DNA from 4 places in the Paenibacillus xylanexedens genome. Region 1 is predicted to be linked to each of the others. Evidence: riboswitches for the same ligand, from Rfam matches in the RefSeq annotation. Region 1 holds a riboswitch; each other region holds the start of a gene.

The links. Region 1 has a riboswitch for cyclic di-AMP ahead of BS614_RS03550 (C40 family peptidase). Riboswitches for the same ligand answer to the same signal wherever they lie in the genome.
Region 2: it holds a riboswitch for cyclic di-AMP, as region 1 does, so the genes downstream of both, BS614_RS21075 (3D domain-containing protein) here and BS614_RS03550 (C40 family peptidase) in region 1, are expected to answer to the same signal.
Region 3: it holds a riboswitch for cyclic di-AMP, as region 1 does, so the genes downstream of both, BS614_RS10950 (HAD family hydrolase) here and BS614_RS03550 (C40 family peptidase) in region 1, are expected to answer to the same signal.
Region 4: it holds a riboswitch for cyclic di-AMP, as region 1 does, so the genes downstream of both, BS614_RS14270 (C40 family peptidase) here and BS614_RS03550 (C40 family peptidase) in region 1, are expected to answer to the same signal.

What each region holds. Positions count from the first base shown of each region.
Region 1 covers NZ_CP018620.1:827,480-835,111, reverse strand. Annotated here, with positions in the region: gene BS614_RS03565 (YwhD family protein) at 1-79, opposite strand, end outside; partial or broken gene BS614_RS03560 (M1 family metallopeptidase) at 181-2,173, shown strand; gene BS614_RS03555 (hypothetical protein) at 2,184-3,035, shown strand; cyclic di-AMP (ydaO/yuaA leader) riboswitch at 3,281-3,418, shown strand; gene BS614_RS03550 (C40 family peptidase) at 3,422-3,892, shown strand; gene BS614_RS03545 (GNAT family N-acetyltransferase) at 4,248-4,742, shown strand; gene BS614_RS03540 (c-type cytochrome) at 4,893-5,249, shown strand; gene rbsK (ribokinase) at 5,324-6,307, opposite strand; gene BS614_RS03530 (4a-hydroxytetrahydrobiopterin dehydratase) at 6,352-6,648, opposite strand; gene BS614_RS03520 (hypothetical protein) at 6,899-7,192, opposite strand; gene motA (flagellar motor stator protein MotA) at 7,426-7,632, shown strand, end outside.
Region 2 covers NZ_CP018620.1:4,824,059-4,831,690, forward strand. Annotated here, with positions in the region: gene BS614_RS21040 (HNH endonuclease) at 62-358, shown strand; gene BS614_RS21045 (DUF4247 domain-containing protein) at 473-1,213, opposite strand; gene BS614_RS21050 (DUF4178 domain-containing protein) at 1,225-1,731, opposite strand; gene BS614_RS21055 (DUF350 domain-containing protein) at 1,755-2,156, opposite strand; gene BS614_RS21060 (PspA/IM30 family protein) at 2,252-2,923, opposite strand; gene lpdD (prenylated flavin chaperone LpdD) at 3,036-3,377, opposite strand; gene BS614_RS21070 (polysaccharide deacetylase family protein) at 3,532-4,323, shown strand; gene BS614_RS21075 (3D domain-containing protein) at 4,431-5,105, opposite strand; cyclic di-AMP (ydaO/yuaA leader) riboswitch at 5,108-5,304, opposite strand; gene BS614_RS21080 (amino acid ABC transporter ATP-binding protein) at 5,523-6,245, opposite strand; gene BS614_RS21085 (ABC transporter substrate-binding protein/permease) at 6,232-7,632, opposite strand, start outside.
Region 3 covers NZ_CP018620.1:2,499,203-2,506,834, reverse strand. Annotated here, with positions in the region: gene BS614_RS10985 (DUF6612 family protein) at 1-759, opposite strand, end outside; gene BS614_RS10980 (thiol-disulfide oxidoreductase DCC family protein) at 821-1,243, opposite strand; gene BS614_RS10975 (hypothetical protein) at 1,432-1,710, opposite strand; gene BS614_RS10970 (zinc ribbon domain-containing protein) at 1,810-2,055, opposite strand; gene BS614_RS10965 (organic hydroperoxide resistance protein) at 2,266-2,685, opposite strand; gene BS614_RS10960 (Nramp family divalent metal transporter) at 3,085-4,380, shown strand; gene BS614_RS10955 (HAD family hydrolase) at 4,486-5,169, opposite strand; gene BS614_RS10950 (HAD family hydrolase) at 5,297-5,695, opposite strand; cyclic di-AMP (ydaO/yuaA leader) riboswitch at 5,811-5,986, opposite strand; gene BS614_RS10945 (glutathione peroxidase) at 6,358-6,837, shown strand; tRNA gene BS614_RS10935 (tRNA-Leu) at 6,989-7,071, opposite strand; gene BS614_RS10930 (urease accessory protein UreF) at 7,516-7,632, shown strand, end outside.
Region 4 covers NZ_CP018620.1:3,169,691-3,177,322, forward strand. Annotated here, with positions in the region: gene BS614_RS14235 (GNAT family N-acetyltransferase) at 1-548, shown strand, start outside; gene BS614_RS14240 (glycosyltransferase family 4 protein) at 742-1,872, shown strand; gene BS614_RS14245 (YkvI family membrane protein) at 2,007-3,062, opposite strand; gene BS614_RS14250 (xanthine phosphoribosyltransferase) at 3,267-3,848, shown strand; gene BS614_RS14255 (hypothetical protein) at 3,946-4,275, shown strand; gene BS614_RS14260 (hypothetical protein) at 4,395-4,613, shown strand; gene BS614_RS14265 (carboxymuconolactone decarboxylase family protein) at 4,755-5,084, shown strand; gene BS614_RS14270 (C40 family peptidase) at 5,158-5,622, opposite strand; cyclic di-AMP (ydaO/yuaA leader) riboswitch at 5,628-5,759, opposite strand; gene pelA (pectate lyase) at 6,179-7,141, shown strand; tRNA gene BS614_RS14280 (tRNA-Leu) at 7,318-7,401, shown strand; gene BS614_RS32135 (carbohydrate-binding protein) at 7,550-7,632, opposite strand, start outside.

The DNA.
Region 1 (7,632 bases):
CGAAGCCTTTATGCTTGCTTTTTGCACTAACGATATTCAAGGCAATCTGTTTTTTGCCGTTTTGCTCGTTTTGGTCCATGTTTATAACCTCCAAGGGTTGATACAAATATTTTAACTAATAATTGCCCCATTGCAAACATATACATGCTGTAGATGCTTGTCAACGGGAGGTATTTAACGATGATTCCACGACGCGCCAAGAGCTGGCTCACTGCATCCCTGGCCCTGTGTGTACTTGCCGGAGGGATATGGATCACTCTGGGTTATAATCGCTCAACTCATTCCGAATTGCCAGTACTCGCCCCCGAATCGGGCAAGCCCAAGGCAATAGCCCCAACTCCAGCACCTCCAGAAAGTGTACAGACCCCTACTGCCGAAGTGTACAGCAACCGTGTTGTGGAATATCACATGGATGTAAAACTGGTCGAAGGGAATGTACTGGAAGGGACTCAGACGATTACCTGGACACATCCAGGTAAAAAAAACCGTCAGCGAGCTTTACTTTCATATGTATCCCAACGCCTTCTCTTCTGCTGACACCACCTTTATGAAGGAATCCGGTGGAAAGCTTCGGGGTGATGTCATGCCTACCAATGGTTACGGCTCCATGAACATTACCGAAATGAAAACGGAGGACGGGCTCTCTCTGCTACACCGGATGCAGTATGTGCAACCAGATGACGGAAATATCAAGGACACCACCCTCATTAAAGTACGCTTGCCCAAACCCGTCAAAGGCGGGGAAAGCATCACGCTCCACACTCGATTTGAAGTGAATCTGCCGAAGATTTTTGCCCGGATGGGAACTGCTGATCATTTTGTCATGGCAGGTCAGTGGTTTCCCAAATTAAGTGCCTATGAACCTGTGGGCAGACGTGGACGAACAACGGAAGGCTGGAATCTGCACCAGTACCATGGCAATTCAGAGTTTTACGCTGACTTCGGTATATATAGTGTGCGTATTCGGGTGCCTGAAACATACAAAGTAGCTGCTACCGGATTTCCGACACAGCAAGCCGTGGTGAAGAATGGAGAAAAGGTCTATCAATTTTACGCCGATGATGTGCATGACTTCGCATGGGCAGCTTCACCGGATTTTGTCTACGCCGAGGAACCCTTCTCTGCACCCAATGTGCCTGGTGTACGAATCAAGTTATATCTGGACCCTGCTCATCAGGATCTGAAAGAACGTTACTTCTACGCCGCGAAGGCCGCTCTAGCCAATTATAGCAAATGGTTTGGCCCATATCCTTACGCTACCTTATCCATCGTAGTTCCACCCAAAGCGGGGAACGGCGCAGGAGGTATGGAATACCCTACGCTAGTTACGGCCTTTGGAGCCGATGATACTACTCCGGGTTATGACCTGGAACGTACCATAGTCCACGAGATCGGACACCAGTACTTCTACGGCATGGTTGCCAGCAACGAATTCGAGGAAGCCTGGCTGGATGAGGGATTCACCTCTTATGCAGAAGACAAACTGATGGAGCAGGAATACGGATTGATTCCGAATCTGCCGGTACAATCGGGACTGATTACGTCTCCTTCATCCTTAACACAAGAATCCTGGAAGTTTGATTCACAGGATGAGTATGCAGCCAATGTCTACACACGCGGCAAGCTAGTATTGCTCGGCATTGAACATCAAGTTGGTGCCAAGAAGATGGAGCGTATTCTCTCTACCTATGTGAAGAAGTACCGTTTCAAACATCCCACATCCGCTGATTTTCAAAAGGTTGTGGAGCAAGTGACCCGCACTTCCTGGTCTGATTATTTTGATCAATACGTCTATGGTAATGGGATGGCTGACTTTGCTGTAGAGAAGATTCGTATTACGCCCGTACAGAAAGACGGTCAAACATTGTACGAGTCATCCGTGACGATCACAAAAAAAGGTAGTGATTACAGCGCCGTTCCTGTTCGCATTGCTTTTGAAGACGGGCATATCCTCACCAAGCAATGGAATGGCAAAGAAGATCGCATCACGTATAAATTAACTCACACATCCCCCGTATCCTGGGCCATGACCGATCCCCTGTACACGATCGTGCTGGAGAACCGCCATATGAATAATTTCCTGAAATCCGGACTGGATGAGCGAGCGAAGTCCCGCTGGAGCATGAGTGTAACCAAACTAATAGAAGCCATATTCGGAGGTCTGTCATGGTGAGGTGGAAACGGTGAAAGCGAAAATACGTGAAGGCTGGTTTCTCGTCCGTCAGCATATGTTCATTGCCGCACTCTTATTTCTTTATCAACTCATTTGGGGATATTTCTTCTATCGAATGGTACAATCGGCGGTCATCCCACTACTCCTTCGCTATCCAGATGCTGATGCCGGTGAGCTGAGTACACTTTTGTTCAAAATGGAAAGTCAACTTAACCTGTCTACCCATCCGGAGGTTCATCGTTATCTATGGATTCTCGGGGGCATGCTGCTGGTTCGCATGTTGATCAGCCCCCTCATTCAGGCAGGACTGCTCTACTCACTTCAGCACTTTAATTCTACAGAAGAGCGTATCCCCTTTGTCCGCGGAATCAAAAATCTGTGGAAACCGATGCTACTGCTCCACACCATACGTACATTATTGATACTTCTGCCCGCCTACTGGCTCATACCGAAGCTCTACTCAATTCTCATGGACGGATTTCATTCCCTTCAATTACTTTTGCCTGGTATACCATATGTCGCTGCCTGGATCGTATATGGTTGGATCATCCACCATGTCATACTCTACATGCAGTTCGGTGTTTCGGCACCAGAAGGAGAAGGCGGGGCTCACGGTACCCTCAAAGCCCTCTGGATTGCACTGCGTCATCTCATCGCCGTAATCGGCATTGCACTCCTGCTGGGCGGAGTACACCTGCTCGTCTTTGGGGCATTCACTACAGCCTCATGGTTATTAACGGGACTTACCGGACTTATACTACAACAGACGTATCCACTTGCCAGATGTCTATTGAGTCTGTGGAAAATATGCAGCCATTTCCGATTATGGCAGTCCAAAATATCCAAAGGTGAGAGCAGATAGTTTAAAAATTGTTACCATCACATGTTAAACTCATGGCCTAATATGTACTTATAAATAGGCAAACCTCAACCTTTTCCCGTCAAAGGTCGAGGTTTTTTTTGCTAAATTTGTTGCTAAACGTTGCCAAAGCCGTACTCCTCTGTTACAATAATCGCAGTGAGTTTTTAGTAACAACTTTGTAATCTTTACATTCATATTTGTAACTACTTAAAATTAAATCGTCATTTCTTGATTTCGCAGGTGCATAACTAGCATAGCCAAATTCCTGGCACCTGGGAAGCGGGGGAACCAGTTATGGGTGAATTGATCTTGCTACAGAGGGATCATAGGGGACCTTCAACCGAATCCTTAAGCTAACCTCGCAGGCGTTGGAAGGGGAATATCTCTTGTTCAAGAAGAAATTAACCGCAGCTGTACTTAGCATCACATTCGCTTTATCGCTTGGTGCAGGTAGCGCATTCGCAGATTCAAAGATGGACAAAGTAATTGATTCAGCAATGGGAACTACATATCAAAGTGGAGGAACAACGCTCAACGGCTTTGACTGCTCCGGATTTACACGGTATGTATTCGACAAGTTGGGTATTGATTTGGCACGCCAATCCAGTTCCCAATTCGACATGGGCGATTCCGTATCCCGCATGGAAATGAGAGCTGGCGATCTGGTGTTCTTTAATACAACAGGTAAAGGCGTATCTCATGTAGGAATCTTTGTAGGGGATGGAAAGTTCGCACACTCCTCTTCATCCAAAGGTGTTACGATCAGTGCATTGAGTGAAAACTATTGGGCCAATCGTTATGTTGGCGCGAAACGGATTATGAGCACGGACGCATATGAATCACTGGCCCTTGACTAGGGACAAGCTGAGCAACATGATGCTGTAACCATTAACCATACTGGAACGAAGCAAAAAGCATAACAGAACCGCCCGGTACATTCTCCGCAGGAATGTATCCGGCGGTTTTTTTGTGCTTCAATCCTTATTCATGTTGCAAGCTATACTCGGGGTATATCCTGCGACATTAACAGGTTCATTTTGCGTTCGTTCGTCCGTGCCCTTATGATGTTTTTACCCATCCCGTTATAATATAAACGAAATTACCGGAACTTTTGTTTCATTTTTTTTCTTGGGAAGGAAGACTTGCTAAATGAACATCACTTTTGTAGAGTGGACAAAGAGTTCTGTTTCAAGGAAAGGAGCATGCAGGTGTATGAAGGAAACCCCTGTGACGTTTCACGTTGTACCCATGCGAGAAGAACATGCGGAGCTTATCTGCAGTTGGCAGTATGACCCGCCTTACAATATCTACAGCTGGCTCCCCTGGGAGCAGATGAAAGCTCTGGAAGTGGAATTCGGAGATGCACAGCTACGGCAGGAGCAATATGCGATCGTCTTGGATCAGAACGATCGTATATGTGGGTTTGCTCAATACTTCCCACTTGAAGGGGTAACCCGGATTGGCCTTGGCATGCATCCAGAGCTGTGTGGTCAGGGTCAAGGGACAGCTTTTGTCACTGCCATTGTACAGGAAGCCATTCGCCGAAATCCCACGAATGAGATTGATCTGGAAGTACTCACTTGGAATGCTCGTGCCATTCAAGTCTATCTGAAGAGTGGATTTGTCACCCATGATACATACGAACGGCAGACCCCAACCGGCTTGAAGCCCTTTCACTGTATGGTTTATGAAGGGCCTCGCGGTTAGAATCCATTGCAAAACAACCAAATTTGCCCCTTGTTATGTGATTAGTTCAAAAAATTCCCACAAAATGCTATGATGTCAGTACAGGTTCCGTTATAATGATATGGATAGTTTCAGGTTAGATGATCTTTCATTCTGGAGGGGACATAAGGGATGCACAAATGGATCATGAGCGGAGTATTTTTTGCAGCATGCGCTTTAGCTATTGTTTTAATGTTTACGCTTCCAGGGAAAGAAGAAGTGGCTGAAGAAGCCAAGCCAACCATGCCGGAAGTAACATTGGATGCCGGACAAGCTGAAGCACTGGTCAAAGCCAATTGTATCTCCTGTCACGGGGATCAGCTTCAAGGTGGCGTAGGACCTGCTCTGGCCAACATCGGCAGCCAGGATGATCTGGAGAAAATCTATTCTACGATTGTCAAAGGTAAAGGTGGTATGCCTTCCTTCAAGGGCAAACTGCAGGATGAAGAGATTGCAAATATCGCCATGTGGCTGTCAGAGAAGAAATAATCTCTGCACACGCATAACAAAGAGGCACTTAATCCCCTTTTCGGAGAATAAGAGCCTCTTTGTTATATCAATTATTAAGCCTCTGCGGCATGCTCAGCCAGAAAGGCCTCAACTTCACGTGCGGACGGCATCCCGGACTGGGCGCCGAGCTTTGTCACGGATAACGCGGCCGCACCCATGGCGAAGCCTACGGCCGCGTCCAAAGTCTCACCGCGCGCGAGGGCTACTGCCAGCGCGCCGTTGAAGCAATCGCCAGCGCCGGTCGTATCGACGGCGCTTACGGCGTAGCCGGGCGCACGGCACGCGCCGGCACGCCCTGCTTGTACGCGGCCACCAGGCGCCGCCGCGTACACAGCCCCCTCGGGGCCGAGCGTCGTGACGACAGCGGCCCCGAGGGATGCGGCGAGCTCTGCGACCGCCGCATCCAGGTCTTCCGGCCGGAGATGATCCCGGCCGGTAAGCACGGCAAGCTCGCTGCGGTTCGGCGTGACAACGTCGACGCACCGCAGGAGCTCTTGGGGCAGACCCGGCACCGCGGGAGCCGGGTTGAGCACCACCAGTGCGCTGCCTTCAGCCGCCAGTTGGGCGGCGCGGGTAACCGCTGGCAGCGGGATCTCCAGCTGCAGCAGCACCGCTGCGGCTGCAGTCAGGCTTTTTACCGTATCCGCCTCTTCCAGCATCTCAGGCACCACTTGCCCATTCGCACCAGGAATAACGATAATCCGGTTGTCTCCCCGAGAGAGCCAGATGGAAGCCGTCCCTGTTACCGTGTCTTCCAATATGCGAACCCGCGAGGCATCTGCACCACTTTCCGTCAGACTGTGCAGCAGACGTTCGCCAAAACCGTCCGATCCCACCGCGCCAATCATCGTAGTCTGTCCACCCAGACGCGCAGCGGCAACAGCCTGGTTGGCCCCTTTGCCACCAGCGAGATAATGTAGCTCCTCACCGCTCACCGTCTCTCCCTCTTCCGGAATCGTGTCTGTCTTCACCACAAGATCCATATTGAGACTGCCTACGACAGCAATAAGAGGTTGTTTCTGATTATAGTCTGACATGTATGGTTCACTCACTTCTGGCCGCGTGATAATAACCGACCTCGTTATTGCGACCTCATTTTGTCATAAGCTTCGTTATATTGCCCTGCTTCCTTGATATCTACAGATGTGATACCACCCGCATCCCATGATGTGAGACGCAACGTAACCGTTGTATAATCAATCGTAATAAAAGGATGATGATTGAATGCTTCCGAGATCGCAGCGACCTCATCCACAAATGCAATCCCTTTCATGTAGTTGGAGAACACGAATTTACGTACAATCCACCGTCCCTCTTCCAGTTCCCAGCCTTCCAGCCTTCCCAGATGAGCTTCGACTTCCTCTTGCGAAAAAACCATGCGTTATCTTCCTCCCCATAGGATGGTACATTACAGACATGCGTCCGTATAACCACCGACACCTTCGGTGCGATCAACAGCAACCTCAAAGGCCAGGCTCACCGCCATGCGGTTGGCCCATTTCACGACTAACATCTTACCACGGACAAGCTTCAAAATCCAATCAACTACATGGCATAGAACCAATAACCATAAGGCTTTGAGGGGAATTCCAATTCCATTTATACCCCTGAAAATGCATGTGAACACACTAAATTAAAGGTACAAATGTCAACTCTTCTTCCCCGATCAAAATATGAATGCGGTGCTGTTCCTTATCATGGATGACCACGCCACTTCCAACCGGAATAACGGACTCCTCGCCCAGCGCATAGAACAAATCCTCCGCCAACGCCTCATCCACTTCAAGTTGGTCAGATGCAGCCAGTCTCTCCCACTCTTCCGCGTCCATTTCAAAGAAAACATACCGATCCGGTATGCGTCCGATTGCCGTTGTCAGATCTGTCAAAATTCCTTCATAATCCCGTCCATGCTTTACGCCCATTGGCTTTTCACTCCTATTCGGCCCCTAAGGAGCGGATTTGATCTTATTATACCTGAAAATAGCCCTTAAAAAAAAAGGCCTTCTGGTCGATAAATACATATATGACCGTTTTAACTGTTTTAGCAACCGTAAGGAATGCCTAACATTGAACGGATTGCGGCCAAAAATTCGTCCGGAAGCCCGAACACAGCCGCTTGAAAGGATTCAATTTTATCTCATGGATGAGGTGTATGATGAACATTTCAACGATTATTGGACTAATTTTGGGGCTGGTCTCCCTTGTATTTGGTATGTTCTTGAAGGGTGCGCCCTTAATCAACCTGGTTAACAATCCCGCAGCCTACATTATTATCTTTGTTGGTACGGCAGGAACCATCTTTATCGCATTTCCGATGTCTGAAGTTAAGAAAATCCCTAAGCTTTTCGGGATTGTTTTCAAA
Region 2 (7,632 bases), 3.1 Mb from region 1:
GACCTATGTTCAACATGAAAGGCATCTTGTCTGCCCATAATATAAGTGACAAAGGGAGGCGATGATCATAAGTAATCGATGTGAATTATGCGGAAGAGAACCTGTAAACACGACCGTTCATCATCTGACACCCAAAGAAATGGGCGGAACATTTCTACCAACGGCCAACCTGTGCATCCCCTGTCACAAACAGATTCATTCGCTATACACCAATCGCGACATTGTAACCCTTGGTCTCACGGATCTGCAATCCTTGAGACAGGATGAACGAATGATTCCATTTATCCGCTGGATTCGCAAACAACCTGCTACAACGATTCCCCGCGTACGCAAGTCCAATCATGTTCGCAAGTCGTAAAGAAAAAAGAACAGCTCCAAGGTAAATGCGCGGATAGAGATAAATCCGTCATACCTTTTCCTGTTCTTTTTGGATTGAACTATATGTTGGGCAGCCAAGCTTATAATTAAATCATTATCTTCGCCTCTTAATTCGTCCGCCGCCCACTCTGGTTTTTGGTTTTTTATAGGATTTCTTAGGTGAATCAAACAACCCACCACTGCTCTTGTTGCGATCAATGGTTCCCTTGCTCTGATCCTTGTTGCGGTTGAATAATCCTCCGCCAGATCCCACGCTTGAATCTTTATCGCTTCCGCGCCTTGTAATCGTACCTTTCCGATCAACAGTAATAGGTGGAGCAAGCTTCTTGTCATTACTTGTTGGTGCACGATAAGATCCTGCACTCGGTTTATACGTATCTTTATTGGTATATCCTCGATAGTTGCCATAACCTCGCCCGCCAAAAGAATCGAACAGATTACCAATTAATGTAGCGGTGAGATAACCTTGTAAAAAAGATGAATCGTAGTTCTGCCGAACATATTCCTTGGAGTCCACCTCAACCAAGGTATCCTCCGGCTTGTTCGGGTCTTGTTGCAGGTGATAATACTCGTCCTGATACACGAGGAACATACGCTCAGTGTTCTCTGCCGATATCTGATCCGGTTGCCGCTGGTCAGACAATTCCTGAGCCACTTCCGGCACGGTACGGTCCGAAGCCCGGTACACATAGGACGTTGAGTTACCACTGCCGTTAACCGATTCAAGCGGATATGTGTCCTGAACAGAAGGTGCTGCTCCGCACGCGGACAACAGAGACATCACAAGGCTGAGGACCAGCATTAATTTTAATCCATGTGCCAAGCGTTTTTTCATTGGAACCTCTCCTAGCTCGAACGAATCACTTTGATATCCGCAGGAAGAATGGACTCACCCTCATACAGTGTAAATCTTCTGTCTTGCCACTCCACGCGAAGAAGCATATTATCATCCGACTGATACTGCCATACCAATTGTTCTCCAGCCTGACCATATGGAGTTCTACCTGCCGTTGATACCATGCCTCCATACTCTTCCTCCAGATGATATGCGCGACCATCCAGGTCCAGCAATGTAGGCACCTCATCAGGTGCATCAAGCCTGCCATCAATTGGTGTGTATAGGGCGTAACGTGTGAGTTCGCGTTCTTCGATATGCAAATATCGAAATGCGGTACCATCCTGCAGCGTGAGTACAACTGCATTTCGAGCACGATTTTGTACCCGACCAACAACTTCATAAGTGACCAGAGAAACCTCACAGATATCACCAGGTGAAAGCTGAAGCATCGTTTTCTCTGCCTGCGGTGGTTCAGCTTTCGTTAGTATTCCTTTAATTCGTTTCCATACACTCATGAGAATTACTCCTGTTCCTTATCTTATAAACAAGCTGCAATAATCAGTGCGCCCACGATATGTAAAGCGCCAGAGAACAACCCGTATCCTGTCTTCCCTTGCTGAATTCCCGTATCCAGATCCAGATTGGCCCATTTGCGAATCATAAAGTGTACAACACTCTCCAGAATCAACAAAATGATAAAGGATACAACGGAGACCAACAATGCTTCTCCAAGATGACCAGCCGTAGAAATGGACGTAGCGAGTACATACCCTTGTGCAAATAATTTCATCACCATACGTGTGGTTACTGCCATATTGCCAGCCTTAACTTCAGCAAAATCCTTATATTTCGTGAACAGTGAATCTACATACATCAAGACAAACAGCAAAACCGAACCAGAACCGGTCCAGACCAGCATCGCTAAAATATTCAAATCCATTTACACAGCCCCCACATATCAACATGAACCGCATTTAAAAGCGAAGGAGAAATACTCTTCTCCTCCGCTGGTTAACCCTGCTGACAACCAAGGTATTAGTTCTTATTATCGTACTGTTTCATCAATGCTGCGAGTTCGTCTTCAACAGCCTGATCTTTACCCAACTTCTCGAACTCTTCATCCAAAGACTTGCCTTTGGAAGACATTTCGTTGCTTGCTTCTGCCTGTGCTTCCATCTGCATCATTTTCTCTTCCATACGCTTCATACCAGCACTTGCAGTATCAGAGCCAAACCCATTCAACGCTTTGTTGATTTCCGTTTGGGCTTTTGCTGCATTGTAGCGGGCTACCAGTGTTTCGCGTTTGTTCTTCATTTGAGTCAGTTGCTTACGCATCTCGTCGAGCTTGCCACGCAGGTTATCTGCAGAAGCCTTGTTTTGGTCATAGCTGGTTTTGTACTCAGCCATCTTCTCTTCAGCAGCCTTTTTCTCTTCCAGAGCACGTCGAGCCAAATCCAGATTCTGAGCACGTGCCGCCGTATGCGCCTGCTCTTCACGTTTCTTTACAAGTGCTTCCTGCTCTTCGAATAACTGCTTGAACTTCTTCTCAATGGCGATCTGTTGAGCTACTGCTTTCTCCGCATCTTCCAGATCCTCTTGCATGTCACGGATATATTGGTCCGTCATCTTGATTGGATCTTCCGCCTTGTCAATAATGGCGTTAACGTTAGACATTGTTAAATCACGCAATCGTTTGAAAATGGACATTATGTTATTCCTCCTAGTCGATATTACATCGTATATAAACATACATACGTAACAATCTACAACTCGTTTCAATTTTAGCAAATAAAATCAAAACAAGCGATTGCTCTTTATGTTAGGAAGATCGTTTATCGTTGTTCAGATGATCCTCCATCAGCCTCTCTGCAGTCTGCACGATTTCGTCGATCTGCATCCGCGTGATGGAATCAAAATGGATACCCATGATCACCGTAACGGTTACTTTCAGCTGCAGGGCAGCCTTTCGGGCAAGTCGCTCACACAGCTCTTGTTCCTTATGCCCAGGAATATGTACCGTCGTCCCGCTTACGCGCTCATGATCCACGTAGAACGTGGCTACGGCGCCAGTATGCGCCTTTCCTCCGGTAACGAGAAAAACCTTATCCTCTCCTGCTTCAATCACCTGTAAACGTATGGATTTCAAATCATATGTACTCATATCCTATCCACCTATCCTTTTCTATATGTTATATATGGAGGAATTATGGCTGTCATAAGCTAAATCCGCAATGAAACTTCTCACACTACGCATATTTTATGGAACCCCCGGGCATACCAAGGAGAACGTCATTTTGGAAAAGGAGGCCGTTATTATGCGCGTACGCCTCATTATGCTGATGGTTATCGTTATTTTTCTCGGGGGATATCATGCTCCAGTTTCATCGCGGGATGTTTCAAACCCGTCAATTGAATCAGTATCAGGTTCGGATTCTGCTGAAGAAGAACAACTGACATTGGGACAGTTACGTCAAAAATATGCCGATACGTTCAAAACCAATGGTCCTTCAACAAAGAAGGTTGCACTGACTTTTGATGATGTACCTGATCCACGGTTTACTCCACAAGTGCTGGATGTATTGAAGAAATACAATGTCAGAGCTACATTCTTCATCGTGGGTAGTCGTGCTGAGAAACATCCGGATCTGGTGAAACGCATCGTTAAGGAAGGGCATATGGTTGGTAATCACAGCTACAATCATCCTGAATTCAGTAAGCTGTCGATGAATGCCTTTCGCAAACAAATTTTACATACCGGGGATATTATTCGACGTTTGGCGGGATATACGCCCAAGATGATTCGGCCGCCTTATGGAGACATTAATGAAGAACAGCTGCGATGGGCTGCCAGACAACACTATAGCATTGTGAACTGGAACGTAGACTCCCTGGACTGGAAAGGCCTTTCAAAGGAACAGGTGAAAGATAACATCCTGTCTGCCGTGAAACCTGGCTCCATCGTTCTGCAACATGCTGGAGGCGGTGTAGGATCAAATCTGAACGGTACGATTGAGGCTTTGCCTGAAGTCATTGAGGAACTACGTAATCGGGGATATGAACTGGTCACCTTGGACGAAATGCTGGGATTGCCAAAGGCCAAAGATTAGGATGACCGTGATAACAAATAATGAGAATATTAAAAGGGTGCTGTTCAATCGCGAATTAGCGACTGGCAGACACCCTGTTTGAATTCATTTTAAATGTTATTTTCTCTCTACTTCAGAATATACAGTTCGATATCCTGAAATCCAAATGAGCTTACGGACTGTTTGCTACCCGGGATAAAGATATCAATCCGGTGACCTTTGATTGCACCGCCCACATCACGTGCTGTGGCTACAAAAGCTTGTTTTGGCAATCCTGGATGGCTATGACCAGTTACCAGTACTTTGGTTCCAAGTGGAATTACACTTGGATCAACTGCAATTGTGCCCAGTTCAAGGTCATTTCCGAAATAATCGACTGCACCCCATCCTCCATTTTCAGACGGATCTGCAGAGTATGCCGTTGCTTTTACGTTCACAGCTTTGCTGTAATCGAATGTCTTACCCCAGGCTTGAACCACTTTGTTATCTGCGTTAACGTCCAAGCTCGCTGTAGTAACAGTCTTCGCTTGGGTCTTGCTCTCCGTTGCCGCAGCGGCTGCTACATTGTTTGCCTTACCGGGAATCGTAATTTTCAAACCACCATAAATGTTGTAAGCCGAAATGTCGTTGTTTGCTTTAACCAACGTGTTGAGTGCTACTCCATAATGTTTTGATAAGGTGTAGAAGGTATCCCCTTCTTTGGCCACATGAACTGAATCGGCGTGAGCCGGAACGGCTTGAATGAGCATTGCTGTTGTCAATAATGCTACTGCTGTTTTGGCTATACGTTTCTTGTTAATCATGGTCTTCCTCCCTCATTGTGCCTGCGAAGTTAGTTGTCGGATTCGGATGAGGAGCCCACCCTATAGGTTCTTCATTACATTTAAAACGTTATGTACCCCTAATTCACCCCAAGCAGTGTGCTGTAGATCTTCCCCCTGCACAATCTGCATCGTTACATCCCCCGCACTCCCTGTCCGGAAGTTTCGGCAGAGTTCAATATATCACAATATTGTAACCTGAACTTGTAGTAATTCTTACCAAATGGTTTTCAACGTGTCATTATATGTAAGAATACTGCATACTTTAGAATTGTTGGACGACCCGATTCCTTTACATCTGGTAACAGAATAGTTACTTTTCAAATCTATAAGTGATTAATGCGTGCAAAAAAATAGCGTTACCGACTCGAAGTCAGTAACGCTATTTGATCACTTCGTTTAGAGTACTTTCGCAAGAAAATCACGTGTACGTGAATTTTTTGGAGCTCCAAACACCTCATCAGGTGTTCCCTCTTCCACAATAACCCCGCCATCCATGAACAGGATCCGGTCTCCCACTTCACGTGCAAAACCCATCTCATGTGTTACGATGACCATCGTCATCCCGCCTTCTGCAAGACGTTTCATGACATCCAGCACTTCGCCAACCATCTCGGGGTCCAGTGCCGAAGTAGGCTCGTCAAACAGCATCACATGCGGCTGCATGGCCAATGCTCTAGCAATGGCGATCCGCTGCTTCTGTCCACCGGACAGCTGATTCGGGAATGTATCTTTTTTATCGTACAAGCCTACGGTGTTAAGCAGATCAGCGGCAATTTTCTCCGCTTCCTGAGTGGATAGTTTCTTTACTTTAATCGGAGCAATCGTAATGTTTTGCTCTACAGTTTTGTGTGGGAACAGGTTGAAGTGCTGGAACACCATGCCCATTTTCTCACGAGTTGCGTTAATGTTATGCTTGGGGTCCGTGATTGACACGCCTTCAAAATCAATCTCTCCTGAGGTAGGCTGTTCCAGCAGATTCAGACAACGCAAGAAAGTACTTTTACCTGAACCGGAAGGACCGATGACCACGACAACCTCACCTTTGCCAATCGTCACGTTAATGCCCTTAAGCACATCGTTATTTCCATAAGATTTGTGTAATTGTCTAACGTCTATCACTTGCACTCAACTTCCTTTCCAGTCGTCCCAGCAGCTTGGACAAAATGAACGTCATTACAAAGTAGATGGCTGCTGCAATCAAAAATGGACTCAAGCCTTGGTACGTAATGTTTTTGACTACACTTGCCTGATACATAATATCCACCATACCGATAACGGAAATAATGGAGGATTCTTTGATGATAGTTATGAATTCATTACCGATCGCTGGTAATACAGCTTTGAAGGCTTGTGGCAATATAATGTAACGCATTGCTGCACCTCTTCCCATTCCGAGGGAACGCGCTGCCTCCAACTGACCACGATCCACACCTTGGATACCTGCACGGAAAATCTCCGCCAGATACGCACCACTATTGATTGAAAGTGTAATGATACCTGCCTGAAGTGCAGTGAAGTTAATGCCAAAGCTCAGGGAAAAACCATAGTAAATAATCATCAATTGTACCAGCATCGGTGTGCCACGGATCACTTCAACGTAAGCAGTACCGATCCAGCGCAAGATTGCAGCGTCATGCAAACGGAACAAACAGATGATCAATCCAATAATTACCCCGAAGATAACCCCAAGTGCAGACAACAGAAGTGTGTATCCTACACCTGTAGCATAGAAACTTTTGTACTCCCAGAATACTTGGAAAATATTTTGTGATTTGTTCGCTTTATCCGCCATCAAAAGGCTGGCGTCCGTCACCATCTGATTGATTTTATCTTCACTTTTCAGCCGCTCCAGTGTTCCATTTACTGCAGCTAGTAGTTCGGTATTACCTTTACGAATCCCGATTGCCGCTTCTGCTTGCTCTTCGTCCGGAACAGCAGCAGCAAGCCCAATGATATCGTCCAGATAACCTGCAGCAACGGTATCTTCAACGATTGCCGCGTCAATGCGTTTTGTTTGCAGTTGAAGCACGATATCCGAGATTTTATCCAGCGCAGTAAGCTTCGCTCCTGGAATACTCTGTCCGATCGTTTCCTGAATGGAGCCTTTCTGAACGCCAATCTTCGCATTTTCAAGTTCTGCCATGGTTGGATATTTGTCTTTATCCACATTGCGAACCATAATCACTTGTTTTGATTTATAATAGGTGTCGGAAAAATCGATACTTTTCTTCCGCTCATCCGTCGGCGTCATACCAGAAATCACCAGATCAACTCGCCCGCTCTGCAATGAAGGCAGAAGACCGTCGAAGCCCATATCCTCAATCACAAGCTCAGCGCCAAGATCTTTGGCAATCTCTTTGGCGATCTCAATATCGAAGCCGACGATTTCATCTTTGCCATTAATCACTTTATGGAATTCATATGGTGCAAAATCGGCACTTGTACCGAGCACCAGCTTTTTACTGCTTGAATTATCTGTAGTTCCACTTGCAAATGCCACAGGAAC
Region 3 (7,632 bases), 1.7 Mb from region 1:
ATTCTGTTCCATCTCCATGACCATGGTTACGTCCGTACTTGCAGGCAGGTAGGTTTCTTTGTTGATCATGTATTTCATCTTCATGCTGGTGATATTCATCTGATCAAGCATGGCTTGCATCTGGGCATCCGATCCGTTTTGCTCCATCACGGCTTTGGCCAGTTCCTTCACGTTATCACCGGATACGTCAGCGTTAATCACATAATTGTCGCCTTCTTCGGTCACTTCAGTATCTTCTTCAATCTTTTTGAATTGCTCCAATTCACCTTCCGGGTTCATGCTTGCTTTCATCTGCTCAATCAGTTCCTTGGTTTGAGCTTCAGGAATCGCAACCCATTGATCCCCAACTTGAGAGTAGATTTTATCCGATGTGATATACTGCTTCACGTTCTGAGCTTCCTGTCCCGACATTTCCATTTTCATCTCTTGATAGATCATCATTGGATCTTTGATAATATCCATCTTGAGCGATGTTTTAACCTGTTGATCCTGGGACTGTTCACCAGCATCCAGTTTCAGATTCTGATCAATGTTTGCTTCAGTTGTGAAGCTTTTCATTTCTTTGGTTGCTGCATTGGTTTTGGTAATCAATTCGTCCAAGGTAGGGATCTTTGTTTCCTGCTCTGCAGGTGTATTACCCTCGTTAGATGTTTCGTTGTTAGTCGCTGGCGGCGTTGCCGTATTATCTGTATCGTTACTGCATGCTGCCAAGCTCACTGCTAATAATGCCCCGATAAATAATGTAGTCCACTTCTTCAAGTTGTTGTCCTCCCAAAATAGATATGATCTGTATTCATTACCCAATTATTTCCGTTATTAATCATAAAAATCGATCTTTGATCTCCGGTGTAGGCAACATGCACGCTTCATCCTTGCCAAACCAGCGATAACGGTTGCGAGCAACCCAGTTATAGACTGCATTACGAATAAATTTCGGCACAATAATGAACACATATAACAACGGATAAGGAAACTTCAGACCTTTAGCCAATCGCAGTGCGGCGGTTGAACGTGTATAGTATTTTCCATTTTCAATCAGAACAAAGGTGTCCATACTGTCTGTCGACAAATTGCCTTTCTTCAGCAGTTCCTTGGCTACATCCGATTGAAGCGATGCAAAATGATATTTCCCTTCCGGGTCACGCTTAATAATCCATTTGGTTAAGCCCTGGCAGAAGTGACAGACGCCATCCACCAGTACGATGGGATGTCCCTGATGCACATCCGTTTGATTTGCTGTCATATTGGCTGCCTCCTATTGTTGCGGTTAGAGTAACTTACCCACTTTGAGCCATCTTGTTCACTAATTCTAAATTTATTTATAGAAGTAGTTCAAAAAGACTGAAAACCACTCTTTTTGAACAAGCATTAATGGGAAATAGAAAGAAAAAGAGCGCAGGCACTGTGCCTACGCTCGTATCTGTCCGACAATTACTCCGTAACTGCCTTTTCCATCCATTGGTCATCGATCATTTGTTGATGCAGGTCACTTGCCCACTGGTCCATACATTTGCAAATAAAATCTTTGCGACATACTGGACAAGGCGTTTTCTGCAAACGACTGATATTGGTCATCTTCCATTCCGGGGAACGGGAGTAGAATACACGGCATTTTGTACCGTCTACCAAATTCATTTTAAATTCGTACAATCCGTCTTCCTTGTTACCATAAGCTAATTCTAAATCTGCAATACGCGGTCTATAAGACATGGATATCACCTGTTTAATTCAAATTTGGTTCATGCAATGACACTACTCAGTACTAAGTTATATTAAAGAAAATTCAGTTCAATGTCAACTCGCGCATGTCTATCCGCCAAACAGAATATCCAGAATAGTCCCTACCTGCCCCTGTTTTTTCCCTTTCAAGACATCCGGATCAAATACTTCAACATACCCGCAGGAAGCACAAGCCACGAACAGGTAGTGGTTATGCTGTATATCGAACATCTTGCTCAGGCCTGCTCCTGACATGGAAACTTCCTTAATGTTACAATCCGTGCCTCTGCATTTCGTACACACAAATCGCCGCTCGATCATCTCTTCAATACTCATCTTTGTTCCCCCTTTATGGAATGTGTAGCATGAAGTGAGAGTGCAATTATGTAAAATAGTACGCGATCTGGCATCTAATCTCCTGCATCATGTCCTTATATGATAATCAACACAAAACCCTGCCGATTGCCAGCAGGGCTTTGTAGTCGAACATCAGGTATCTGGGATAACCTGCTCTATATGTTCCCTTTACTTACCAGGAGTCAAATCTTAAACTACGTTTAATACAACATCAATGTTGCCGCGTGTTGCTTTGGAATATGGACAGAAATCATGTGCCTTGCGGGCCAGATCTTCTGCTTGACTGTGATCCACACCAGGCATACTCACGTCCAGGCGAACAGATAATTGAAAACCGTCATCCGCAGGGTCTTTACCAATGGATACGTTACTTGTAACGACCACATTCTCCAATTTCACACCTGCTTTACGAGCAACATTGGCAAGGGCACTCTCATAACATGCTCCATATCCAGCTGCGAAGAGCTGTTCAGGGTTGGTACCTTCACCACCGGAACCTCCAAGCTCTTTCGGCATTTTCAAATCATGTTTGAGCACGCCATCCGAAGAAGTTACTGAACCTGTACGTCCACCTTTAACTGTCGCTACTGCTGTATATAAAGCTTCCATTAAGAATCTCTCCCTTATCCATTTAGTTTTTACTGCCTTCCTTTCAATTTAAACTTCTGGCTCATTTTGAAACGCATTTTAGTTCTTTATAAGCTTTTACAACTTTATTATTTTCATGCATTTCAACGCCATGGCTGTATTTTTCCCAAGGTTGGTTAATATACGAAGGGGCATCTTCAAATTAGAACCGAAATTTTTGTGTTAATACATAAAAGTTGCACTAGACAAAAATTATTGAAGGAGTACAATGTAACAATAAACATAAAAATTTAGATATATCATGAGCGGTTTGTCCCGCATCAATATTTCCAAATCAATAATTCAAAGTCAGGTGATTATCGTATGAGTAAAAAAAATCCGTTCAACGCTCCTTCAAGAGAATCATTGTCTACTGCGGGCATGACCCCTTCCCTTGGAGAAGCACATAGTTCCATGAAAGTTCCGCAGAATGCTGCATGGTGGAAGAAATTTCTCGCCTTTGTAGGCCCAGGATACCTCGTTGCCGTAGGTTACATGGACCCCGGTAACTGGGCAACAGATATCGCAGGTGGCTCGCAGTTCGGGTATACCTTGTTATCCGTCATCCTGCTCTCGAACCTGATGGCCGTTGTACTTCAATCGTTAGCCGGAAAGCTTGGAATCGTCACTGGACGGGATCTGGCCCAAGCCTGTCGCGAACGCTTCAGCATGCCTGTTGTCATGATGTTATGGATACTGTGTGAGCTTGCCATTGCAGCTACTGATCTGGCTGAGGTCATAGGTTCTGCCATCGCGTTAAAGCTGTTATTTAACATCCCCATGTTATACGGCGTTATCATCACCGCAGTTGATGTACTCCTGATTCTTGTGCTGCAAAACAAAGGCTTCCGCGCTTTGGAAACACTTGTCATTGTGCTGATGGCGACCATTGCCCTCTGCTTCGGGATTGACCTGTTCCTGGCAAAACCGGATATGGGCGGTGTTCTCCATGGTTTTGTACCAAATGTTGAGATTCTACAAAACCCGGCTATGCTCTATATCGCCATCGGTATTATAGGGGCAACCGTGATGCCGCATAATCTGTACCTGCATTCTTCCATTGTGCAGACCCGTCAGATCGAACAGACACCACAGGGTAAAAAAGAAGCTATTCGGTACTCGACCATGGACTCGACAATCGCACTGACACTTGCCCTGTTCATTAATGCAGCCATCCTGATTGTATCTGCTGCTGTATTCCACAGTGCTGGTATGACGCAGGTTGCCGAGATCGCAGATGCCTACCATCTGCTGACACCTCTATTGGGTACTACGGTTGCAAGTATTCTGTTCGGTGTGGCGCTGTTAGCATCAGGTCAGAACTCTACCCTTACAGGTACACTCGCTGGGCAGATCGTTATGGAAGGTTTCCTGAACATTCGAATTCCGGCTTGGCTGCGCAGACTGGTCACACGTCTGATCGCCATCATCCCGGCGGTAATTGTTACAGCGATTGCAGGAGAACACGGCACAGAAGAACTGCTCATTTTGAGCCAGGTCGTGCTGTCGCTTCAATTGCCCTTTGCTGTAATTCCCCTGGTGATGTTCACGAGTGATAAAAAAAGCATGGGTGCATTCGCCAACAAATTGTGGCTCAAAATCATCTCATGGGTCATTGCCGCGATTATCGTTGTGCTGAATGTATATCTGATCATTCAGACGATCCGCTTGTTCTAATCTCGTTCTTATCGACAAAATACTAAAAAGGCTGATCAACTCCGGTATTCTATACCCAAGTTGATCAGCCTTTATTGTTGCAATCCAATAAACAACCATCTGCATCTAATCCTGATTTGGCATCAGTAACGGCAGAAGTTGATCCAATGAATCAACAGTCCAATCCGCACGTTGGTCATCCGATAGTTCTGGCTGGAATCTTCCGTAACCCTGCATAATTCGAATCGTACGCATGCCCAGCTTCCGAGCAGGAATAATGTCATTATCGATCCGATCCCCGACCATGACGGCTTCCTCTGGCGCGCAGCCTGCCTGTTTCAGGGCCACAGCGTATAACTCGGGATCTGGCTTGGACACCCCTTCTTCAGCCGAGCAGGCCAGAACATCAACATACTTCCGCAGTCCGTAGCTTTCCAGTCTCTCTTCCGTTCCAGGACTCTGATTGGCAATAATGCCAATGTGATAATGCCGTGACAACTGCTGAAGAACAGAATCCGCTGAAGGAAAAGGACGTTCAAGATCTTTTTGAAACTTCAGCTTGTCCTGAATCTGTTTCTGATGCCCCTCGTCTTCAACAAATGTGCGAATCGCCACTCTCATAGGCCATTGCTCATATTTTCGGTAACAGTTCGCGAACAGTTCGCGTACCGCCTCAATTGTCACCGGATACCCCAAAGCACAAGCTTCACGGACGAACTGTCCGATAATATCATCAACCGGCTCCCATTCATCCACCAGTGTATCTCCAACATCAAAAAACAACCACTTTAATCCACCCACATCCGGCACGCCAATTCCTCCTTGTAAGCATAAAAAAGAAGACTCACCATCTTGCATGAGTCTCCTCAAACTTCCGTTTATCGATACATTCAATTATAACAGGCACCTCACACCTGAGCAATCACAAGCTATGGCATTAACCATTGAGGAGAAAGCCAACTTCCCCATTGAGCGAATATACAATCCGGTCTGCGCCCATGCCCCGATAGATGCCCTTAGGATGACTCTGCTCCGTAATGACGCACAGGGATTTCGATGTCCATGAACGGCAGATCTGTAAATAACGACAGGTCAGATTCAGGCTGTTCTCGAAAATAAACACGTTGCCTACGCTGCCCTGCGGCAAAAACCATTTTTGAGCTGCAGCCGTATTCATGCGAATGACATGTTCTACTCCGATTCTACGGAGTCGGCGCTCTTCCCCTGCACTGTTGGTTAGAACGGCAAACGGCATTTTTTTGTACATCAGCAATTTGATAAATTTGCGTCCTGCTTCATTTGGAGCAGTCACTAAGATCATCTCAGTATCCATCATTCGTTCCTCCCTTGGCGTGAAAAGACAACAAAAAAGAAGCGTGGGGGACCAAGGCCTCCCGAACGCTTCTTAAAGAATCCATGGCGAAAACGCCATGAACCAGCGTACGGCTTGTTGCCTCTCCCTTTAACGCTTACGAGGTTAGCTGACGGATTCGGGCGCGAGAGTCGCCCTATTTCCGGCTGTCACCGGAAAATTCACCCCATGAATGCCTACTGTCCTGGACAGCGCATTCCGTTGGTTCCCCCGTTTTCCACTCATGAATGAATGGAAACTCAGCGATTAAAACATCGTTCGTATATCTTAAGATAAGATCGAGCGATATTATCGTTTGTTTCGTTTTTCATATACAATTTAGTTTAAATTGAAATTACGTTATGAATCATACACCCGTGCCATGACGGTGTAAAGTCCTCACAGATCACCGAATCGGCAGATTTTTGCCAATACTCATCCATAATAACGCTTACAATAAGGTTATACTCTATCCATCTCTTCAAGGCTATCTAATTCTCACTCTGACGAAAATCACTTCGCAATTCATTCACGTATTCTGCACAACTTGCCTGTTTTGATTCTTTTAACACCATATAAGTTTTGCATTATTTAATTGTAACCAATATAATAGAAGATATAAGAGTAAATAAATGGAGGCGATTTAGATGACAGTCTACGATTACAAAGTGAATACCCTTCGCGGTCAAGAAGTTGAAATGTCCGACTACCGTGACAAAGTGCTCCTGATTGTGAATACGGCAAGCTCATGCGGACTTACCCCTCAATTCAAAGGTCTGCAAGAATTGCAAGACAAGTTCCAGGATGCGCCATTTGAAGTCCTTGGTTTCCCAAGCAACCAGTTTGCACAGGAAAAAGGATCTTCCGACGATATTGCCGAGTTCTGTCAGATGAATTATGGCGTGAGCTTCCCCATGTTTGAGAAAATTGATGTGAACGGCTCAAGCGCTCACCCTCTTTTCCAACACCTTAGCACAGAAGCTCCTGGCCTGCTCGGCTCCAAAGCAATCAAATGGAATTTCACCAAATTCCTCGTGGATCAGAACGGACAGGTCATTAAACGTTATGCTCCCAAAACAACACCGGACAAGATTGAAGAAGATATCAAGAATTTGCTGCAAAAATAATACATTGGCCACCCGTAGCCGGAAGGTAGAGCACCATTGCCCCGGTAATGGATGGCCTTTTTTTCTCAACTTTGATGTCATACTGTTCGCAAAAGACAAAAAAAAAGAAGCTTTCCATTAACGGAAAGCTTCTTTTTAATCGTTCATATGATGCGGTCGAGAGGACTCGAACCTCCACGGGCATACGCCCACTACCCCCTCAAGATAGCGTGTCTGCCATTCCACCACGACCGCATGTCGTAAATAATCGGCAACAGAGTTGATTATACCGGGTTCTGAACTAAAAGTAAAGTATTTTTTAATACTTCTTTTTCAGCTAGGCATTTTCATCAAAAATCGCATAATCTCGTCATCTTTACCCATGAACTGCATATTATTAGATTTGATCCCCTCTTTTTCGGTAAGAGCCGATCTTGTTGATTCATTTATATATAGTCCTTCCTTATATGTAGTCCTCCCTGCACTTCACCACATAAATAACACAATAAGTTATATAAAATAACACAAATATTAAATCCCAGATTTGATCCATTAAATTTCACTGATGCTATTGACAAAAAGCGGACATTTATGGGATGATAACTATCATATAATTCGGATTTTTAAACATAAAGCAAACAAAAAGGAATATAAATGTCACTTTAAGTAACATTTAACGAACACAGGAGGCGAATGATTGTGAACCGTGGGAATAAGCTGCTCGATTATGTCAAACTGCTTGATTCCTCTATTCAGGTTGGAGGGTTCACCCATTCCTTCGGCATGGATATCCATATCAGGGAGGGTACCATTCGT
Region 4 (7,632 bases), 2.3 Mb from region 1:
TGCACTCATTCAGGATCATTAGCCAATATATTAACGATGGTTTACAAGCGGTTCAGGCGAAGCCGGAAGATACGGAGGATGTGATGTCGCTGCTGGTGGAGACAGCCGAATGGTTACAAAGCCAAGGTTCTTCCCAATGGAACGCTTTGCTTAAAGGCGAAGATTCACATGATACGGCAGGGGCGATACGGCGTGGGGATGTGTTTGTGTTTAAAAAAGGAACGGACGTAGCGGGGATGGTCATCCTTTTGGTTCAGCCAAGCCCTTGGGATATTCATCTTTGGGGTTCAAAAGCTCATGCCGAGGATGGCGCAATTTATCTGCATCGGTTAGCGATTCGAAGAAAATATGCTCAGAGCGGTCTGGGACGGTCCATTTTGCAATGGTCCAGCAGCGGCATACATTTTGAAGGCAAACATACTGTTCGGTTAGATTGCGGAGCGAGCAATGCTACGTTGAACGCCTTTTACGCGCGGAACGGGTATACTTTTTTGGGAGAGACCGATGGTTACAGTACATATGAGAAGTCCGTGGAGCTACTGAGCTGAGAATTCTGACTATCCAATGAATATGTTGACGACAACCGCAAGCGATGGACTGCTGAATTAAAGCTTTTGCTTCTGAGGGGAACGTTTCATGAATATGTTGTATATACGAGTTATCGTAATATAGATGTTCCGGCTTCCCTATGTCATAATGGATAGTAGAGCAGTACGTAAGTTAGAAAGGGGGAAACTAACGGTGAAATTGCTGCAGGCGCTTTTCTTTCCTCCGGAGCAGCCCGGAGGTGTATCCTCTATGATTCCTTATATGCAAGAGAGATTTACAACCCCAAGGTGGGAAATGGATCTGTTCTCGTTGCCGAAGCGAATTCGCAACAAGGGCAGAGAGGAAGTTCAGTTCGAAACGTTTGATTGGACGGAATATCAGGATAGTCCTGTTGTCCAAAAATATATTCAAACTTATCGTGATTATCTTTGGTGGACCAAACTGCGTATTCAGAAGCCCTATGATCTGATTCATGCCCACCACCCAATTGCAGGACTTGCGATGAAAACGGTTTTCCCGGATACACCCCTCATTCAGACGATTCACTCCAGTTATGAACGAGAATTAATTCTTAATGGACGCATTGAAACGGATGGACCGGAGCATCGATTCCTGCTTGCGATATATGGTGAGCTGGAACACCAGGCAGAGCGCCTCTTGACGGTGTCGGATTCGTTCCGTCGTTATCTGGCTCCCTACGTGAAGGAACCTGATGTCATCGGTGTGATTCCCAATGGATTTGATGAGAAGCGCTTTAAGCCGATCCCTCATGATAATGCGATACCACAGCTGGTCACGGTATGTCGGCTTGTTCCGGCGAAAGGGTTGGATATTCTATTCAAAGCCTGTGCGGAACTGAAGGGCCGAGGTCATGACTATGTGTTACATATTATTGGAGATGGACCGATTCGTCCTGATCTGGAAGAATTGGCGCAGCGATTGGGGATCTATAATGAGACCATTTTTTATGGTTACACACTGCACCCTGAGGAATTCATGCCATTCTTTGATATTTTTGTACTTCCTTCTCGGGCAGAAGCATTTGGTTCCGTCTTTGCTGAAGCGGCGCTGAGTTGTCTTGCCCTTGTGGGTACGGATGTAGGTGGTATACCGGAACAGATCGAGAACGGTAGCAATGGGTTGCTTGTACCGGCAGAAGATCCTTCTGCATTGGCTGAAGCGCTTGAAAAGGTGATGCTGGACCCGGCTTATCGTTATGAACTTGCCCGTTCAGCGTGTGAAAAAGCCAAGACACATTACTCGCTCGGCAGATCGGTCAATGAGCTGAAAAAGATGTATCTACAGTTTCCCAGCAAAGCCTAAAATGTAGAGCAAAAAGTGCGAGCCGCTGTGATAAACAGCGGCTTTTTGTCATGTTTAAGGAAAGAGTACCCGCGGTGACTTGTGGTTATGAGGCAAACGGATGCTCATATTCATGAAGTACATGACCGTGAGATTTATATATTGTTGCGTTTACGAAAGGTGCCCCAGCGGTTCAGTACCAATTTGGCAGCCCAGATTAATGCCATACTTCCAAAGATGGGGTAAAGGATGGACAGCAGGGAACTGAATCCAAACTGGCTGAGTGAGTAACACAACAGCATAATGGTTAATGTAATGAAACGGGGATGGACACGTATATGTTGTCTCAGTTGCAAGGTCATTCCATAGATATCGGCTACAAAGGTACTGAATATTTCCATGAAAATAAGGGATACATATACAGATTGCACTGCCCATCCAAGTTGAAAGGCAATGCTACCCATCGGGATTTCGAATTGAATGATGCCGGGCATCTGAGCTGACATGGCAAAATGAGCTGCCATCAGCATGAAACCAACGCCAATTCCACCCAATACTCCACCCCACTTCAGCACATTCCGGCTACGAATCTGGTTACCTACAGGCACAAGAACAGCTTGAGCCAACACCAGATTGAATGAAGTATACAATAGTGGAGACAGCCACACTTGAATAGGGTTTGAGTCTGTGGTCAGTGTGATGAATCGGGAAGCACCTGGATGATGGATCGTACTGGTGATCATGAGCAGAGATAACAGGAGCATCATGGGCACGACGATGCTATTCATTTGTAGAATGGCTTGAATGCCCCGACCGAGAAGCAGATATGTCCCTACAAGTGTGACGATCAGACCTGTCTGATAATGCAAACCCAGATGCTCGACAAAAACGGAACCTGCTCCGGCAAGCATGACACTGTTCACGCCAATGAGAATGAGAAGGGTCACCCAGGTGATCCATTTGCCCGCCTTATGGCCGAATAAATGTTTGTTCAGATCCTCATAAGAGCGGGACCCGGTATCGTGAGCGATCAGCATCATTTTGGTACCTAACCAGACAAAGAGCATGGTGGATAAGCCTATGGTGATGGTGGCCCATTTGCCATACTGGGTAAAAAACTGCAAAATTTCCTGCCCTGTAGCGAAGCCGGCTCCAACAACCGTTCCGATGTATGTAAATGCGATCTGCAGCACCCGAAATGCCTGTTTCATGTGTTTCCCCTCTCAGGCCCCTGTATAGTTTGGACATGCGGGTACCATGGTACAAGGTATGCTTGACCCACGAAAGTCATGACAATCGATAATGAGCTTTGGCTTGAATTACGTCTCAAGGACAGCGCCCAGGCAATTTCGCTTGAACTTATAGATAGATATATGATACTTTTACCTCATAGGATAGGCTTGGGAGGTCAAATCATGGAATTATTGAAACAACGAATATTACAAGAAGGTGTGGTTATCTCGGATCAAGTATTAAAGCTGGATGGTCTGTTGAACCACCAGATTGATCCTGCATTAACGATGGAGATGGGACGTGAGTTTGCTGCCCGTTTTCGTGAAAGTGGAGTAACTCGGGTAATCACGGTAGAATCCTCAGGGATTCCGGTTGCGTTTGCCGCAGCCTATGAACTGGGGGTGCCCCTTGTATTCGCCCGTCGCAAAAAAACACTTCTGGCTGATCCTGATGCTTACTGTGAACGTGTACCGTCCTTTACCAAAGGAATTGTAACTGACATTATGGTATCTCGCGAGTTCATTCATGAGAATGACCGCATTTTGTTCATTGATGATATTATTGCCAATGGAGATGCCGCTCGTGGCGTCATCAAAATTATCGAGCGTTCCGGTGCGGAACTCGTCGGATTCGGCGTTGTGGTCGAGAAAAGTTTTCAGGCAGGGGCACGCACGATTCGTGAACAGGGTATTCCGGTGGAAGCCTTGGTACGCATTCGTTCCCTGAATAATGGTACGGTACAATTTGACGATAACGAAATGTGACATTTTAAAGGAATAGGGCCTATTTTTTGAACTATGCCTTTGCATGACCGCCGATTTCATTTATAATGGGGTTATGTTAGGGAGAGGAGGCAACACCATGGGGAACCAACTGGCAACAGAACAATTTTTTAATGATAAGCTGGCGGAATCGAAAGTTCATTTTGAACGTGCCCTGGATTGTAAACATACGGAATTCGATGACCTTTATCCCTATATGATTGAACATCCTCAATTTTTCTGGTACAAACGCTATGTTGCCTGGTCAGAATTACTGACGATTGTAGGCTTGTGCGAAGAGTTGTCCTTCTCTTGGAAAGAACAATTTACACCGCATCAAGTGGAGTACCTTGAAGAACGTGTGATGTCCGCCAAAGTGCTTGATTTTTGGTTCGAAAAGAACGACAGCAAAGAGCACGCGCAGCGGTAACTTTCAGTCGGGACATAATTTCGAATGACATGACAGTCCAATACAGTCACGTGAGACCTAAATGACTTTTCATTTAGGTCTCTTTTTGTAAATAAATTTGAAATATAGGAGCCATGAAGATGATTAGTGATACAGAATTGGACGCCCTGCGTCTGTCAGGTGAGAAAGTTAGAGTCGTACGGGACGAGCTGGAATCGAACGACGTGAAGGGGATTGTGGTTGCCTGGGATGGGGAGCAGGTACTTATCCGTCGTCAGAATCGACGTGTCGTTAAGCTGGACCGAGGTTACAGCTATCAGCTGTTCAGCGAGCCGCGCCAGAGTCCACTTAGTGAGTAACAGCTTATAATTATGGCAGGGCCATGAGCGTTAAATGTTTGGAATTACCATGATTTCTTGGCATAATTGGCTCACTCGGGAGAGAAGATAGGTACAGTGAGGAAGATCTGTAACTATAGCCGAGAGGGTGTGCTACAAGCCATGACATTGATGAATGATAAAGTTCATGCCTACAAGGATCAGATTGGAGCATTAAGCGATGTACTGCCAGGTGTGGTGAAGTCGTATCATGAGTTTACCGGAGAATGTTTCCAACCTGGCGTGATTGATGCGAAGACAAAACAATTAATTGCGCTCGGCATTGGATTGTTTGCCAACAATGAGGTATGTACCTTCTACCATGTAGAAGAAGCCCGTGCCAAGGGTGCAACAGATCAGGAGATCATGGAGACCGTAGCCGTGGCCGGAGCTGTTGGAGGAGGACATGCCCTGTCTCAGGGTGCGATGCGAGTGCAGAAGGCGCTGCATTAGTAAGTAATGCAACATACATTTTTAAGTGCAAAAAAGGCATCCGGTTAATAACCGATGCCTTTTTGTATGTGAATCACATTTTACCTAACATTTTATCGTACATAAACTGTCCAGTTACCCGACGTGCTGTTACATAGCGGTCATTGAAGTATGGATTCGATAACTTCGTGATGCTTACACCTTTACTGCTGGAGGCATGAGCGAATTGTCCACCGCCGATATATACACCTGTATGTGAAATGCCTTTGCCCATCGTATTAAAGAACACCAGATCACCTGTCCGAACATTGCTTTTGGCTACCGGAGTACCTGCTTTGGCTTGCTGTTGCGAAGTTCGTGGCAATTCAATGCTGTATTTGTTGAAAAGATATCTCATAAAACCAGAACAGTCGAAGCCGGCTACAGTTGTGCCACCCCATTTGTAAGGAATACCTGTCATGTTGTTCACTACGGAGTTGATACTGCTTGCCTCTGTGCTTGTTGCCCCGGATGTAAATAATACAGCTGCTCCAAAAATGGAGATAATCAGTTTTTTCAAAATCAATGTTCTCCCTTCGATGCCTACGGAGTTAGCTAAGGGTTCGGTAGAAGGTTCCCTATATTTCCTATGTATAAGAATAATTCACCCAAAATGGTTCCCCCGTTTTCAAACATGAAACTCGGCAATGAATAATTAAGTTTTTGTAACTATTTGAAACTATATTGCATAAATGCGTAATTGTCAAACCCATTTAAACCCTTTCTTAATACCTCAATGTTAGCGGAATTAAGGTTTTTATATGAAAGAAGGGATCAAGTTTGGGTATCATTCATGACAAAAACGTCATTATTGATTCGTTTAAGACGAATTTGGATAAATAAATAGGTTTGTCATGAGTTAAAAGAACTATTCCGTTATGTAGAATTAGAGAGATTATATTCATTAAGTTGCATATATTGACAAAAATCGATTTTTTGCATATTATCTGATTATCCAATCCACATATTGGATTAAAATTGATTTTATTATGCGATAAATACAAATAAAGGAGGTTTAGAGGCGCGTATCCTAGGTAAAGTAGAAGTGGGAGATTTATAAAAATGAACATAGGAGAGTGTTACATTTGAAAGCGAAGAAATTAGTTACTTTTGTCCTGGCATGCACCATGGTGTTCTCAGCAGTTGGAATGGCAGTTCTCCCTGTAGGGACGGTATCTGCTGCGGATGCATCGGGTACAACAGCGAGTATTTCTGATATTTTGAAGAACCAGCTGCCGGATGGAGGTTGGAGAAAAGATTATAAACAGACAAGTGGAGAGTGGGCGAAGTCCACGATAGACAACAAGGCTACATACTCAGAAATTAGAAGATTGGCGAAGGAATTTAAAAAGACGAATGATCCGCGTTACTCCACAGCTGCAATCAAAGGAATTAACTTTTTGATCAACATGCAGTATTCAAACGGCGGGTGGCCACAAGTTTACCAAAGCTCCGGATACCACAAGCATATCACTTACAATGATGATGCCATGATTAATGTAATGATCATGCTGGATGAAGTAGCAGCACGCAAAGGTGATTTCTCTTTTATCGACAGCACACTTGCTAATCGGAGTAAAAATTCAGTTGCCAAAGGTGTGGAGGCGATTCTGAATACACAAGTCGTTTCAGGCGGTAAGCTGACAGCATGGGGACAACAACATGATTCCAGTTCCCTTAAACCAGCGAGCGCAAGAATCTACGAAGTGCCATCGCTGACAGCTGGAGAGAGTGTAACGATTGTTAAATTTCTGAAAACCAGACCTGCTAACGCTAAAATTACCGCATCCATTAAAGGAGCGGAGGCTTGGTTTAACAAGGTGAAAATTACGGGTTACAAGTATGAAAGAGCAAATGGGGACAGCAAAATTATCGCTGATTCCAATGCGGCACCGATTTGGGCACGCTTCTATGAGATCGGAACGGATAAACCAATCTTTATTGGTCGTGACGGGGGAGTAAAATACAAATTAATTGATATTGATAAAGAAAGAAGAGGCGGTTATGCATGGTATGGTAACTGGCCTTCCAAGCTGTAATTTGAAGTATGCTTCCGTTTTAATGAACCAAACTATTAGCAGCAGTTAAAGGTGAAGCCCGAATCGACATGGACGTCTGGTTCGGGTTTTATTGTTATTATTTTCAGTGTTGACATGATAGATTCCGCATGATATATTATTCCTTGTCGCCGATATTGATGACGGAGATACAATATGCGGTCGTGGCGGAATTGGCAGACGCGCACGGTTCAGGTCCGTGTGGGCTAACCCCCGTGGAGGTTCGAGTCCTCTCGACCGCATCTAATAAAAAGACTCCTTAAGCTAACGCTTGAGGAGTCTTTTTTTTTTGCATTTTTTGATATAACACTAACATTAGACTTGAGTATCCAAGAGATTAGTGCTTAGCTGCACGTACAGCAAATGTCTTCCATCAGCCATACGGAACGTTTATTGTGCTGCGGTAACATTAACGCTGTCAATATTCGGTCCTTCCGATCCAGTGGTGACCAATTTCAATGTATTGGTCCCCG